2 linked regions of the Streptacidiphilus rugosus AM-16 genome follow. The protein of the gene in region 2 binds, or shares a complex with, the protein of the main gene of each other region. Links are inferred from orthologs where the notes say so. Each region holds a gene or a part of one and is shown on either strand. Other genes may lie near its edges.

Region 1 (6,270 bases), 4.5 Mb from region 2 along the record:
GCCGTCGGCGTCCCTGAAGGCGACGTCGCCGGTGTGGTAGAAGCCGCCGGCCGTCGCCTCGGCCTGGCGTTCGGGGTCCTGCTGGTAGCCCGTCATCAGGCCCAGCGGCGCGCTGTCGGGGGTGGTCCCGGTCAGGGGGAGGCAGAGCTCGCCCTCCGCGCCTGGCTCGGTCACGACCACGCCGGTCACCGGCTCGACCAGGGCCACCTCGTAGCCGGGCAGCGGCACGCCCATCGAGCCCGGCTTGACGGTGAGACCGGGCGGGTTGCCGACCTGGGCGGTGGTCTCGGTCTGCCCGAAGCCGTCGCGGAGGGTGACGTCCCAGGCCGCGCGCACCCGCTCGATGATCTCGGGGTTGAGCGGTTCGCCCGCGCCCACGAGTTCCCTGATCGGCGGCTTCCACTGGGCGAGGTCCTCCAGCACGAGCATGCGCCAGACGGTCGGCGGCGCACAGAAGGAGGTCACCGCGTGGCGGACCATCGCGTCGAGCAACGGACGGGCGGAGAAGCGCGGCTGATTGACCACCAGGATCTCCGCTCCCGCGTTCCACGGGGCGAAGAAGTTGCTCCACGCGTGCTTGGCCCAGCCGGGCGACGACACGTTGAGGTGCACGTCGCCAGGGCGCAGGCCGATCCAGTACATGGTCGAGAGGTGGCCGACCGGGTAGGACCGGTGGGTGTGCTGGACCAGTTTGGGGCGGCTGGTGGTGCCGGAGGTGAAGTAGAGGAGCAGCGGGTCCTCGGCGCGGGTCGGGCCGTCCGGGGTGAAGCCGACGCCGTCCGCGGCGAGGGGGCCGTCGTCCGAAGGGTCGGGGTAGGGCAGCCAGCCGGGAACCGGCTCGCCGACCGCGACGCGGGTCCAGTCCCCGCCGACGGAGGCGAAGCCTGAGGTCAGGCCCGACTCGGCGATCACGTGCCGGACGTCGCCGCGGGAGACGCGGTCGGCCAGGTCCTCGGCGGAGAGCAGCGTGCTGGCCGGGATCACGACCGCGCCGAGCTTGATCGCGGCCAGCATCACCTCCCAGAGCGGCACTTGGTTGCCGAGCAGCAGCAGGATCCGGTCGCCGCGGGTGACGCCGAGCCCGCGCAGCCACCCGGCCACGCGGTCCGAGCGGGTGCTCAGCTCGGCGAAGCCGAGGGCCGTCGCGGCGGTCTCCCGGCCGTCCGGCGCGAGGTCGACGACCCGCAGTGCGATGCGGTCGTTGCCCCTGGCCTCGACGTCGAACCAGTCCAGGGCCCAGTTGAAGTGCTCGGCGTGGGGGCGTGGGAAACGGCGGGCGCCGGCGATGTCGCCGCGGTGGGCGAGGAGATGGTCCCGTGCGGCGCGGAACTCCGCGGACGCGGATCCCTCCGGCCTCCGGTCGGGCGTGTCTGCCAGGTCCATTGCTTCTCCTCCCGAGGGGCCGCACCGGCCGGACACACCGTTCCAGCCGACCGCGGGCCGGTCAAGCACGCAACGCCGAGGCCGGTAACGCAAAGGGCCGCGCCGCTCGGAGGGAGCGACGCGGCCCTCTGCGGACTGCGTGTGCACGGGTGCAGTGATGGGACGGGCCCGCGGGTCAGGCGGCGGGCAACTCGTCCAGGCCCTCGGAGACCAGCTTCGCGAGGCGGTCCAGCGCGGCGTCGGCGCCTTCGGCGTCGGAGGCGAGCACGACCTCCTCGCCCGCCTGGGCACCCAGGCCCAGCAGGGCCAGCATCGAGGCGGCGTTGACGGGGTCGCCGCCGTTCTTGGCGATGGTCACCGGAACGCCCACGGCGCCCGCGGCGCGGACGAAGACGGAGGCGGGACGGGCATGCAGGCCCTCGGGCCATCCGATGGTGACGCGGCGCTCTGCCATGGTGCGTGCCTTTCGCGAGGTGCAGGTTCAATCGGACAACTCAGGATATTCGGCGCTTTCTGCGCCCTGCCGGTCCGCCCGGGCCCCGATGTTGTCTAGACCATTCTCGCACGGTCTCCGCCGCATCGCGGCGTTCGCAGCCGGTCGGACGCAACTCAGGCCTTTCATCCCGCCCTTCCGCTCATGTCGTCGACGACCTCGCCGGCCGTGTGGTGAGCCGAGTGCCGGACGGGGCGCAACCGCCTCGTCGGGCCTGCCGAGTCGCACGGTACCCGCCTGCGACGGCGGATAACCTGGGCACGTGAGCGAAAGCTACCCGGCCCACTGGGAGGCCGACATCGTGCTGCGTGACGGCGGCACGGCGCGGATCAGGCCGATCGTCCCGGACGACGCCGACCGCCTGGTGGCCTTTTACCAGCGGGTCTCCGACCAGTCGAAGTACTACCGCTTCTTCGCTCCCTACCCAAGGCTCTCCGCCCGCGACGTGCGGCACTTCACCCACCACGACTTCGTCGACCGGGTCGGGCTGGCGGTCCTGGTCAGGGACGAGTTCATCGCCACCGTCCGGTACGACAGGATCGACGCCGCCGGACGGCCCTCCGGCTCGGGGACGGGGGCCGAGGTCGCCTTCCTGGTCCAGGACGCGCACCAGGGGCGCGGCGTCGCCTCGGCGCTCCTGGAGCACATCGCCGCCTGCGCCAGGGAGCGCGGGATCCTCCGCTTCACGGCGGAGGTGCTGCCGGACAACAGGAAGATGGCGACGGTCTTCACCGAGGCCGGATACATCCAACGGCGCAGCTACACCGACGGCGTCCTCCACTTCGAGCTGGACCTGGAACCCACCGAGGATTCCCTGGCGGTCATGCGGGCGCGTGAGCACCGCGCGGAAGCCCGGTCGATGCAGCGCCTCTTCTCGCCGCGTTCGGTCGCGGTGATCGGAGCCGGGAGGAACCCGCTCGGGGTGGGGCGCACACTGCTGCGCAACCTGGTCGCGGGCGGCTTCACCGGGAGCCTGTACGCGATCAACAAGGCGGCGGCGCCGCTGACCGAGCTCGACGGGGTGCCGGTGCACGCGCGCATCGGCGACGTCACGGAGCCGGTGGACCTCGCGGTCGTCGCGGTACCGGCCGAGCAGGTCCCCGACGTGGTGGCCGACTGCGGCGCGGCGGGCGTGCGGGGACTGGTGGTGATCACGGCCGGCTACGCCGAGACCGGGGTGGACGGGCGCGCCCGGCAGCGGCAGTTGGTGGGGCAGGCGCGGGCGGCCGGGATGCGGGTGCTCGGGCCGAACGCGTTCGGGCTGATCAACACCGATCCGCAGGTGCGCCTGGACGCCTCGCTGTCGCCGCAGTTGCCGGGCACCGGGCCGCTGGGGATCTTCTCGCAGTCCGGCGCGATCGGCGCGGCGCTGCTGGAGGCGGCGTACCGGCGCGGTCTCGGCATCTCCAGCTTCGTCTCGGTCGGCAACCGGGCCGACGTCTCCGGCAACGACCTGCTGCAGTTCTGGGAGGAGGACGAGGCCACCGGCGTGGCGCTGCTCTATCTGGAGTCCTTCGGCAATCCGCGGAAGTTCAGCCGGCTGGCCCGCAGGGTGGCGGCGCGCAAGCCGCTGGTCGTGGTGAAGGGCGGCCGGGACACCAGGAGCATCCCGGCCGGGCACACCGGCATCGTCACCCGGATGGCGGACAGCACCGTCGACACTCTCTTCGAGCAGGCCGGAGTGATCCGGGTGGACACCATCACCGAGCTCTACGACGCCGCCGACCTGCTCGCCCACCAACCGCTGCCGCCCGGCGGCCGGATCGCCATCGTCGGCAACTCGGACTCGCTCGGTCTGCTCACCCACGACGCCGCGCTGAGCGCCGGACTCCAACCGCTGCTCCCGCACGACCTGACGACCGGCGCGGGGCCCGACGACTTCCGCCGCGGCCTGAAGGCGGCGATCGACCGACCGGACAGCGACGCCGTGGTCGCGGTGGTGATCCCGCCGATCGGCGCGGGCGGATTCCCGCACTTCCCCGGCTCCGGCCTGCTCGCGCAGGCCCCGCTGCCGGAGCGGGCGCCGCTGCTCGACACCGCCCCGTTCGCCGCCGCGCTGCGCGAGTCGGCGCGGCGGGCCCGCGAGGCGGGCAAGCCGATGCTGATCGTGCATCTGGCGATGCCGGAGCTGCTGGACCAGATCGGGAACGGGGACCAGATCGGGGACGGGAACCAGGTCGGAGGGGGGGACCAGGTCGACGCGGGCGTCGACGGCCATGCCGCGGGTGCGGCATGGCGGGTGCCGGGCTATCCGCGGCCGGAGCGGGCGGTGCGGGCGCTGGCGCACGCGGTGCGCTACGCGGCCTGGCGGGAGCGGAGCGCGGTGGAGCGGACCTTCCCCGACTTCGAGGACGTCGCGGAGCAGCAGGCGCGGGCGATCGTCGCCGAGGCGCTGGAGGGCAAGCGGGCCGAGGCGGTGCTGGACGAGGCCACGACCGCGCAGCTGCTCGCCTGCTACGGCGTGGGACTCGACGCGCACGCCCCGCAGGAGGCCGACGCGACCCGGTCCGACCCGAAGCAGGTCGTCGACGTCACCATCTCCGCCAGCGTCGACCCGGCCGTCGGCGCGATCCTCTCCTTCGGGCTGGCCGGGGCCGCCTCCGAGCTGCTCGGTGATGTGGCGCACCGGCTCATCCCGGCCACCGGGTCCGAGGCCGCGTCGCTGATCCGCGAGGTCAAGGCGGCCCCGCTGCTCTTCGGCTGGCGCGGATCCGAGCCGGTGGACACCGCCGCGCTGGAGGAACTGCTGCTCCGGGTGTCCCAGCTGGTCGACGACCTGCCGGAGGTCGCCTCGCTCACACTCGATCCGGTACGGGTCGCGCCGCGGGGCCTGACCGTGCGGGGAGCGGGGGTCCGACTGGCCCGGCTGCCCGCACGGACGGATCTGGGGCCGCGCGCGCTGGCATGAGTCCGGCCCCGGTCGTGCCAGGATGGTAGGTATGGCGAAGACCGGTACGACCACCACCCAGGGGCTGCGCTCCGCGATCGAGCGCAGCGGCTACTACCCGACCCTCGTGTCCGAGGCCGTCGAGCAGGCCGTGGGCAGCGACGGTGTCGACGCCTTCCTGGTCCACCAGGAGACCACCTTCGACGCCAACGAGGTGCGCCGGCACGTCACCGTGCTGGTGCTGACGGGGACGCGCTTCATCGTCAGCCACACCGACGAGCAGGGCGCGGACGACACCTCCCCGGTGCCCTACGCGACGACCTCCACCGAGAGCGTCAAGATCGACCGGATCTCGTCCGTCGTGGTCAGCCGCGTCGTGGCGAACCCGGAGCAGTACACGCGCGGCACCCTGCCGCGCGAGGTCGTGCTGACCATCGGCTGGGGCGCGGTCTCCCGGATCGACCTGGAGCCCGCCGCCTGTGGCGACCCGAACTGCGACGCCGACCACGGTTACACCGGCTCCTCGACCGCCGACGACCTGTCGCTGCGGGTGAGCGAGGCGGGGGACGGTCCGGAGACGGTGGCGCAGGCCCTCGCCTTCGCCCAGGCACTGTCGGAGGCCACGGCCCGCACACCGGAGTGACGGGCCGGCCGCCACCCGGCCCCACGGTTGCGCCGTGCCCCGGTTCGCCGTCCCGCAGGTTCTCCGTCCCCCGTTCTCCCCGTCCCGCCGTTTCGCTGTCCCAGGGTTTCTCCGTACTCCTGCTTCCGGGAGCGACCGGCAGCACCGCCGGCACCGGCGGCCCGCACAGAAACGACTTGATGACTCTCCCTCTCTCCGCCGCGCCGGTGCCCGCCTACGGCACAGCCTCGCTCGCCGACGTCCTGCCTGCCGTGGCGGCGGGGTTCGGTCTGACCGGCGCCGACGGCGTGCCCCCGACCGGGCTGGAACTGCCGGCGGCGGACCGGGTCTGCGTCTTCCTGGTGGACGGCCTGGGCTGGGAACTGATCCGCAGTCACCCCGACGAGGCACCGTTCCTCACCTCACTGCTGCCGAGCTCGCTCGCGGGCAGCGGCCGCCCGCTCACCGTCGGCTTCCCGTCCACCACCGCGACCAGCCTGGCCTCCTTCGGCACCGGCCGCCCGCCGGGTGAGCACGGCCTGGCCGGCTATCTGGTCAGGATCCCCGGCGAGAAGCGGCTGATGAACCAGCTCCGCTGGCAGCCGCACGTGACGCCGCGCACCTGGCAGCCGCATCCGACCGTGTTCCGGAAGACGCACGCGGCGGGCGTCCCGACCTGCCAGGTCTCCTCGCCGATGTTCGAGTTCACCCCGCTGACCGAGGTCGCGCTCTCGGGCGGCGAGTTCCTCGGCCGGCTCTCCGGCGAGGAGCGGACGGACCTGGCCGCCGAGCGGCTGGCCGCCTCCGACCGGGCCCTGGTCTACACGTACTACAGCGAGCTCGACGCGATGGGCCACCGGCACGGGGTCGGCTCCGACGCCTGGC
Region 2 (8,162 bases):
CCCCACCACGCGCGGTCCTCCTGGTCGGCGAAGCACCAGGTGGACGAGCCCGCCTCGATCCGACCGTCGGCGAAGCCGGCGTCCAGGGCCCAGGCGCGCAGCATCCGGCCCGCGTCGGGTTCGCCGTGGTTGGCGCGCGCGACCCGGTGGTACAGCGCGTTCCACTCGTCCAGCTCCGGCAGTAGCGGGAACCAGACGAAGCCCGCGTAGTCCGAGTCGCGCGCGGCCACCACACCGCCCGGCCGGCAGACGCGGCGCATCTCGCGCAGCGCCTGGACCGGGTCCGCCACGTGTTGCAGCACCTGGTGCGCGTGCACGACGTCGAACGAGTCGTCCGGGAACGGCAGCGCGTGCACGTCCGCCGTCTCGAAGCGCACGCCGGCCGCCTCCGGCACCGCGGCCGCCGCCTCGGCCAGCACCTCGGCCGAACGGTCCACGGCCGTCACCCGCCCGGCCCCACGCGTTCGGCCAGCCCCGCCGTGATCGTCCCCGGCCCGCAGCCGACGTCCAGCACGTCCTGGCCCGGCTTCAGCTCCGGCAGCAGGTACGCGGCGGAGTTCTCCACCGTCCGCCACCGGTGCGAGCGCAGTACCGAAGCGTGGAATCCGTGGGTGTAGTGGTTCTGATGATCGGTCATGTCAGCCTCCCTGCCGCTGACGTTAGATCATGTCTCGTTCCTTGAGAAACCTCGTCCCATCATCCAAGACGGTTGCGTTCTCCATCTGGCGTCCCGAGTGCCGGGTGCGGAAGGATGGCTGTACAGGCACGTAAGAGAGGGACACCCATGACACGTCGCGCGGTCCCGGTCACGACCGGCAGCTCCGCCCCGGACGCCCCGGAGACCCCGGCCGGCCCCGCCGCCGCGACCGCCCGAAGCCCGCAGACGCTCCTGTGGACCGCACTGACCATCGTGTACGTGGTCTGGGGCTCGACCTACCTCGCCATCCGCATCGTGGTCGAGACGATGCCCCCGTTCCTCTCCGCCGCCCTCCGCTTCGTCACCGCGGGCCTGCTCCTCGTCGGCATCGTCGCCTGGCGCTTCGGCCCGGACGCCCTGCGCGTCGACCGGCGCAGACTCGCCTCTGCCGTCCTGGTCGGCCTGCTGCTCCTGGTCGGCGGAAACGGCCTCGTCGTCCTCGCCGAGACCCGGATCCCCTCCGGCCTGGCCGCCCTGCTCGTCGCCAGCGTCCCCCTCTGGGTCATCGTGCTGCGCGCCCTCTTCGGCGACCGGCCCCGCACCGCGACCTTCGCCGGCGTGTTGCTCGGCTTCGCCGGGCTCGTGGTGCTCACGCTGCCCGGCAGCTCGGGGACGGTCCAGTTCGCTGGCGTCGTCGCCGTGCTCGCCGCCGCGCTGCTCTGGTCCGTCGGCTCCTTCCTCTCCTCACGGCTGCCGATGCCCGCCAACCCCTTCACCGCCAGCGCCTACGAGATGATCGCGGGCGGCCTCGGCGACCTCGGCATCGGCCTGTTCCGCGGCGAGCACCTGAACCCGGGCGCGGTCAGCGTCCACTCCTGGCTCGCCCTGGCCTACCTCGTCGTCTTCGGCTCCCTGGTCGCCTTCAGCGCTTTCGCCTGGCTGCTGCAGAAGGCCCCGCTCTCCCTCGTCGCCACCTACGCCTACGTCAACCCCGTCGTCGCCGTCGCCCTCGGCTGGCTGATCCTCTCCGAACCCGTCACCTGGTCCATCGCGGTCGGCGGGGCCGTCGTCGTCGCCGGAGTCTTCGTGGTGGTGAGCACCGAGTCCGCAACGAAGCGGGCCCCCGTCCCGAAGGACGAGGGCCCGCTGACCACGCGCGCCGATCACTCGCCGGACAGGACCTGATTCGCCGCCGCCCGCGCGTCCGCCGCGTTGTCGGTGGCGCGCGCCGCGGCCGCCGCGCGCTCGCACTGCGCCAGCGTCACCTTCGACAGCTTCGACCGCACATAGGGGATCGACGCCGCGCCCATGGACAGGCTGGTCACGCCGAGACCCGTCAGCACGCACGCCAGCACCGGGTCGGACGCCGCCTCGCCGCAGACACCGCAGCTCTTGCCCGTCGCCCTCGCCGCCTCGGCCGACATCGCGATCAGGTCCAGCAAGGCCGGCTGCCACGGGTCCTGCAGCCGCGCCACCGCGCCCACCTGGCGGTCCGCCGCGAAGGTGTACTGCGCCAGGTCGTTGGTGCCCAGCGACAGGAACTCGACCTCCTGGAGGATCGACCTGGCCCGCAGCGCGGCGGAGGGGATCTCCACCATCGCGCCGAACTTCGCCCGCAGACCCGCCTCACGGCACGCGTCCGCGAACGCCTTCGCGTCCTGGCGGTCGGCCACCATCGGGGCCATGACCTCCAGATAGACCGGCAGCCCCTCGGACGCACGGGCCAGCGCGCGCAACTGGGTCCGCAGCACCTCGGGATGTTCCAGCAGCGACCGCAGACCCCGCACGCCCAGCGCCGGATTCGGCTCGTCCGCCGGAGTGAGGAACTCCAGCGGCTTGTCGGCCCCCGCGTCCAGCACGCGCACCACCACGCGACCCTCGGGGAAGGCCTCCAGCACCTTGCGGTACGCCTCGACCTGCGCGTCCTCGGACGGCGCCTTCTTCGAGTCGTCGAGGCTGTGCTTTTCGAAGAACAGGAACTCGGTACGGAAGAGACCGACACCCTCGGCCCCCGCCTCGACCGCCGCGGGCACGTCCGCAGGACCGCCGACATTGGCCAGCAGCGGCACCCGGTGCCCGTCCGAGGTCTGCCCCGGACCGGACGAGGCCGCCAGCGCCGCCTTCCGCTCCGCCGCCTCGGCGCGCAGCTGCTCCTGCGTCTCCACGGAGGGGGAGATGATGACCTCGCCGGTGCTGCCGTCGACGGCGACGACGACGCCCTCGGCCATCCGGGTGGCGTCAGGCATCGCGACGACCGCAGGGACGCCGAGCGCGCGGGCGAGGATGGCACTGTGGCTGGTCGGCCCGCCCTCCTCGGTCACGAAGCCGAGCACCAGCGTCGGGTCGAGCAGCGCCGTGTCGGCGGGCGCCAGATCCCGGGCGAAGAGCACGTAGGGCTCGTCGCTGTCGGGGACGCCCGGCATCGGCACGCCCATCAGCCGGGCGACGATCCGGTTCCGCACGTCGTCCAGGTCGGCGACCCGGCCCGCCAGGTAGTCGCCCGCCGCGGCGAGCAGCGCGCGGTAGGCCGCGAACGCGTCGTATACGGCGCGCGCCGCGCTGCTGCCCACGGCGATCCGCCGCTCGACGTCCGCCATCAGCTCGGGGTCCTGCGCCATTAGCGCCTGGGCCTCGAGCACGGCCTGCGCCTCGCCGCCGGCGAGGTTCCCGCGCGCCTGGAGATCGGCGGCCACGGCGTCGACCGCCTGCCTGGCCCGAGCCTGCTCGCGCGGGGCGTCCCCGGTGGGGATCTGCTTGGCCTCCGGCTCCAGCACCGCGGTGCCCATGTGCCGCACCTGTCCGATCGCCACGCCGTGGCTGACGCCCACGCCCTGCAGGGTCTCTGTCATCTCACCGGTCTCCGCTTTGAGTCGCCGTCGAACGTCTGGTGTATCGCTGAACTACTGCCAGGTGAAGAGCGCGTCGCCGGCGGCGACCGCCCCGTTGTCCCTGACCTCCGACAGTTGCTCGGGCGTGCCCTCCAGGGCGACGACCGGACAGATGGACGACTTCCCTGCCGCCTCGACCGCGGTCGGGTTCCACCTGATCACGGGCTGACCGCGCTTGACCGTGTCCCCCTTCTCCACCAGCAGTTCGAAGCCCTCGCCGTTGAGCTGAACGGTGTCGATGCCCAGGTGGGTGAGGACGCCGTGCCCCTGGTCGTCGAGGACGACGAACGCGTGCGGGTGCATGGAGACGATGGTTCCGTCGACGGGCGAGACCGCAGCGCCGGGACCGGCCGCCGGCTTGATCGCGGTGCCCGGCCCGACCATGGCGCCGGAGAAGACGGGGTCGGGCACGTTCGCGAGCCCGATGGCCTCGCCGGCCAGGGGGGACGTCACGGTCGTCATGGTCTTGAGCCTCCTAAGTGGCGGAACCCAGGGCGCGCGGCCTGTGGGGCCGGCACGTCGAAGTCAGCCTAAATCATGGCAACTACGGACACTTGGGTACGAAGGTCCCGAGTCTGTGCCTCGCAGCGGGTGGTCGCGCGCGAGAGGTCTAGACCACTGCGCGCTTGATGAGACTCTACGTCATTCGGGTGACCTGCGCCGATTTGCTCGCCCGCAGCGGGCCATGTAACTTCTTCCTTGTGCCCGGCGCCGACCGGGACGAAAACACGGAAGACGGCGCGGAAAGCGCCCCGTTCCTTGAGAACTCAACAGCGTGCCAAAAGTCAACGCCAGTTACTTTTGAGAACAAATTTTCAGCGAGGACGCTGTGTGCTGACCTGCTCATTCCGGCAGGTGCTGCACCGCTCTACGCGAATGTAAAGCATTCACGGAGAGTTTGATCCTGGCTCAGGACGAACGCTGGCGGCGTGCTTAACACATGCAAGTCGAACGGTGAAGCCCTTCGGGGTGGATCAGTGGCGAACGGGTGAGTAACACGTGGGCAATCTGCCCTGCACTCTGGGACAAGCCTTGGAAACGAGGTCTAATACCGGATACGACCCTGGAGCGCATGCTCCGGGGTGGAAAGCTCCGGCGGTGCAGGATGAGCCCGCGGCCTATCAGCTTGTTGGTGGGGTGATGGCCTACCAAGGCGACGACGGGTAGCCGGCCTGAGAGGGCGACCGGCCACACTGGGACTGAGACACGGCCCAGACTCCTACGGGAGGCAGCAGTGGGGAATATTGCACAATGGGCGCAAGCCTGATGCAGCGACGCCGCGTGAGGGATGAAGGCCTTCGGGTTGTAAACCTCTTTCAGCAGGGAAGAAGCGCAAGTGACGGTACCTGCAGAAGAAGCACCGGCTAACTACGTGCCAGCAGCCGCGGTAATACGTAGGGTGCGAGCGTTGTCCGGAATTATTGGGCGTAAAGAGCTCGTAGGCGGCTTGTCGCGTCGGATGTGAAAGCCCGGGGCTTAACCCCGGGTCTGCATTCGATACGGGCAGGCTAGAGTGTGGTAGGGGAGATCGGAATTCCTGGTGTAGCGGTGAAATGCGCAGATATCAGGAGGAACACCGGTGGCGAAGGCGGATCTCTGGGCCATTACTGACGCTGAGGAGCGAAAGCGTGGGGAGCGAACAGGATTAGATACCCTGGTAGTCCACGCCGTAAACGTTGGGCACTAGGTGTGGGTCACATTCCACGTGGTCCGCGCCGCAGCTAACGCATTAAGTGCCCCGCCTGGGGAGTACGGCCGCAAGGCTAAAACTCAAAGGAATTGACGGGGGCCCGCACAAGCAGCGGAGCATGTGGCTTAATTCGACGCAACGCGAAGAACCTTACCAAGGCTTGACATACACCGGAAACGTCCAGAGATGGGCGCCCCCTTGTGGTCGGTGTACAGGTGGTGCATGGTTGTCGTCAGCTCGTGTCGTGAGATGTTGGGTTAAGTCCCGCAACGAGCGCAACCCTCGTTCTGTGTTGCCAGCGGGTTATGCCGGGGACTCACAGGAGACTGCCGGGGTCAACTCGGAGGAAGGTGGGGATGACGTCAAATCATCATGCCCCTTATGTCTTGGGCTGCACACGTGCTACAATGGCCGGTACAAAGAGCTGCGATGCCGTGAGGCGGAGCGAATCTCAAAAAGCCGGTCTCAGTTCGGATTGGGGTCTGCAACTCGACCCCATGAAGTCGGAGTTGCTAGTAATCGCAGATCAGCATTGCTGCGGTGAATACGTTCCCGGGCCTTGTACACACCGCCCGTCACGTCACGAAAGTCGGTAACACCCGAAGCCGGTGGCCTAACCCCTTGTGGGAGGGAGCTGTCGAAGGTGGGACCAGCGATTGGGACGAAGTCGTAACAAGGTAGCCGTACCGGAAGGTGCGGCTGGATCACCTCCTTTCTAAGGAGCACATAGCCGCTTGCGAGCGCATGTCTCGCACGGTTGCTCATGGGTGGAACGTTGACTATTCGGCACGCGAGATGAAGGCAAGGGCTAGTACTGCTTCGGCGTGGAACGCTCCTTCTTCTGATTCTCGCGGGTCGGGCACGTTGTTGGGTCCTGACGGAACGGGCTGGTGACAGTCTGAACCTTCTGGTCGTTGTTTGAGAACTGCACAGTGGACGCGAGCATCTGTGGCCAAGTTTTTAAGGGCGCACGGTGGATGCCTTGGCACCAGGAACCGATGAAGGACGTGGGAGGCCGCGATAGGCCCCGGGGAGCTGTCAACCGAGCTTTGATCCGGGGGTGTCCGAATGGGGAAACCCGGCAGTCGTCATGGGCTGTCACCCATACCTGAACACATAGGGTATGTGGAGGGAACGCGGGGAAGTGAAACATCTCAGTACCCGCAGGAAGAGAAAACAACCGTGATTCCGGGAGTAGTGGCGAGCGAAACCGGATGAGGCTAAACCATGGTGGTGTGAGACCCGGCAGGGGTTGCCATCATGGGGTCGTGGGATTGTGTTTCAGTCGTCTGCCGGCGGCTGGGCGAGTCAGAAACCGAGAGTGTAGTCGAAGGACATGCGAAAGGTCCGGCGTAGAGGGTAAGACCCCCGTAGACGAAACGTTCTCGGCTCGCTTATGCAACTCCCGAGTAGCACGGGGCCCGAGAAATCCCGTGTGAATCTGGCGGGACCACCCGCTAAGCCTAAATATTCCCTGGTGACCGATAGCGGATAGTACCGTGAGGGAATGGTGAAAAGTACCGCGGGAGCGGAGTGAAATAGTACCTGAAACCGTGTGCCTACAAGCCGTGGGAGCACTTCGGTGTGACTGCGTGCCTTTTGAAGAATGAGCCTGCGAGTTTGCGGTGTGTGGCGAGGTTAACCCGTGTGGGGTAGCCGTAGCGAAAGCGAGTCCGAATAGGGCGAATGAGTCGCGCGCCCAAGACCCGAAGCGGAGTGATCTAGCCATGGGCAGGTTGAAGCGCGGGTAAGACCGTGTGGAGGACCGAACCCACCAGGGTTGAAAACCTGGGGGATGACCTGTGGTTAGGGGTGAAAGGCCAATCAAACTCCGTGATAGCTGGTTCTCCCCGAAATGCATTTAGGTGCAGCGTCGCGTGTTTCTTGCCGGAGGTAGAGCACTGGATAGGCGATGGGCCCCACCGGGTTACTGACCTTAGCCAAACTCCGAATGCCGGTAAGTGAGAGCGCGGCAGTGAGACTGTGGGGGATAAGCTCCATGGTCGAGAGGGAAACAGCCCAGAACACCGGCTAAGGCCCCTAAGCGTGTGCTAAGTGGGAAAGGATGTGGAGTCGCAGAGACAACCAGGAGGTTGGCTTAGAAGCAGCCACCCTTTAAAGAGTGCGTAATAGCTCACTGGTCAAGTGATTCCGCGCCGACAATGTAGCGGGGCTCAAGTACACCGCCGAAGCCGTGTCATTCATGCTATAGCCCCAACGGGTGCATGGATGGGTAGGGGAGCGTCGTGTGCCGGGTGAAGCCGCGGAGGAATCCAGTGGTGGACGGTTCACGAGTGAGAATGCAGGCATGAGTAGCGATACAAGAGTGGGAAACTCTTGCGCCGATTGACCAAGGGTTCCTGGGTCAAGCTGATCTGCCCAGGGTAAGTCGGGACCTAAGGCGAGGCCGACAGGCGTAGTCGATGGACAACGGGTTGATATTCCCGTACCCGCTTTGAAGCGCCAACGGCGAACCAGGTGATGCTAAGCCCGTGAAGCCGCCCGGAGGTCTTCGGACCGAAGGGAGTGGTGGAGCCGGCGACCCGAGCTTGTAGTAGCTGAGCGATGGGGTGACGCAGGAAGGTAGTCCAGCCCGGGCGGTGGTAGTCCCGGGGTAAGGGTGTAGGCCGTGTGGTAGGCAAATCCGCCACACAATAGGCTGAGACCTGATGCCGAGCCGATTGTGGTGAAGTGGATGATCCTATGCTGTCGAGAAAAGCCTCTAGCGAGTTTCATGGCGGCCCGTACCCCAAACCGACTCAGGTGGTCAGGTAGAGAATACCGAGGCGTTCGGGTGAACTATGGTTAAGGAACTCGGCAAAATGCCCCCGTAACTTCGGGAGAAGGGGGGCCACGCCTGGTGACGGCACTTGCTGCCAGAGCTGGGGGTGGCCGCAGAGACCAGCGAGAAGCGACTGTTTACTAAAAACACAGGTCCGTGCGAAGC

What was found.
Region 1: the proteins of BS83_RS15195 (region 2) and BS83_RS35645 are in contact, whole or in part, in an NMR structure (PDB 1GGR), measured with the Escherichia coli proteins. The link is inferred for Streptacidiphilus rugosus AM-16 from one-to-one orthologs.

The regions. Positions count from the first base shown.
Region 1 is NZ_JQMJ01000004.1:5,852,592-5,858,861, reverse strand. What follows is about bases 199-3,175. They hold BS83_RS35645 (HPr family phosphocarrier protein), read right to left. Parts: upstream 1,838-3,175; coding sequence 1,559-1,837; downstream 199-1,558. Other genes in these bases: BS83_RS35640 (bifunctional acetate--CoA ligase family protein/GNAT family N-acetyltransferase), read left to right, coding at 2,139-3,175; BS83_RS35650 (AMP-binding protein), read right to left, coding at 199-1,383. Also shown: more of BS83_RS35650, read right to left, coding at 1-198; more of BS83_RS35640, read left to right, coding at 3,176-4,784; BS83_RS35635 (DUF5998 family protein), read left to right, coding at 4,816-5,406; BS83_RS35630 (alkaline phosphatase family protein), read left to right, coding at 5,586-6,270.
Region 2 is NZ_JQMJ01000004.1:1,331,735-1,339,896, reverse strand. What follows is about bases 2,263-5,223. They hold BS83_RS15195 (PTS sugar transporter subunit IIA), read right to left. Parts: upstream 3,988-5,223; coding sequence 3,538-3,987; downstream 2,263-3,537. Other genes in these bases: ptsP (phosphoenolpyruvate--protein phosphotransferase), read right to left, coding at 2,263-3,486. Also shown: BS83_RS15205 (EamA family transporter), read left to right, coding at 785-1,822; more of ptsP, read right to left, coding at 1,801-2,262. UniProt on the Escherichia coli protein: The phosphoenolpyruvate-dependent sugar phosphotransferase system (sugar PTS), a major carbohydrate active transport system, catalyzes the phosphorylation of incoming sugar substrates concomitantly with their translocation across the cell membrane.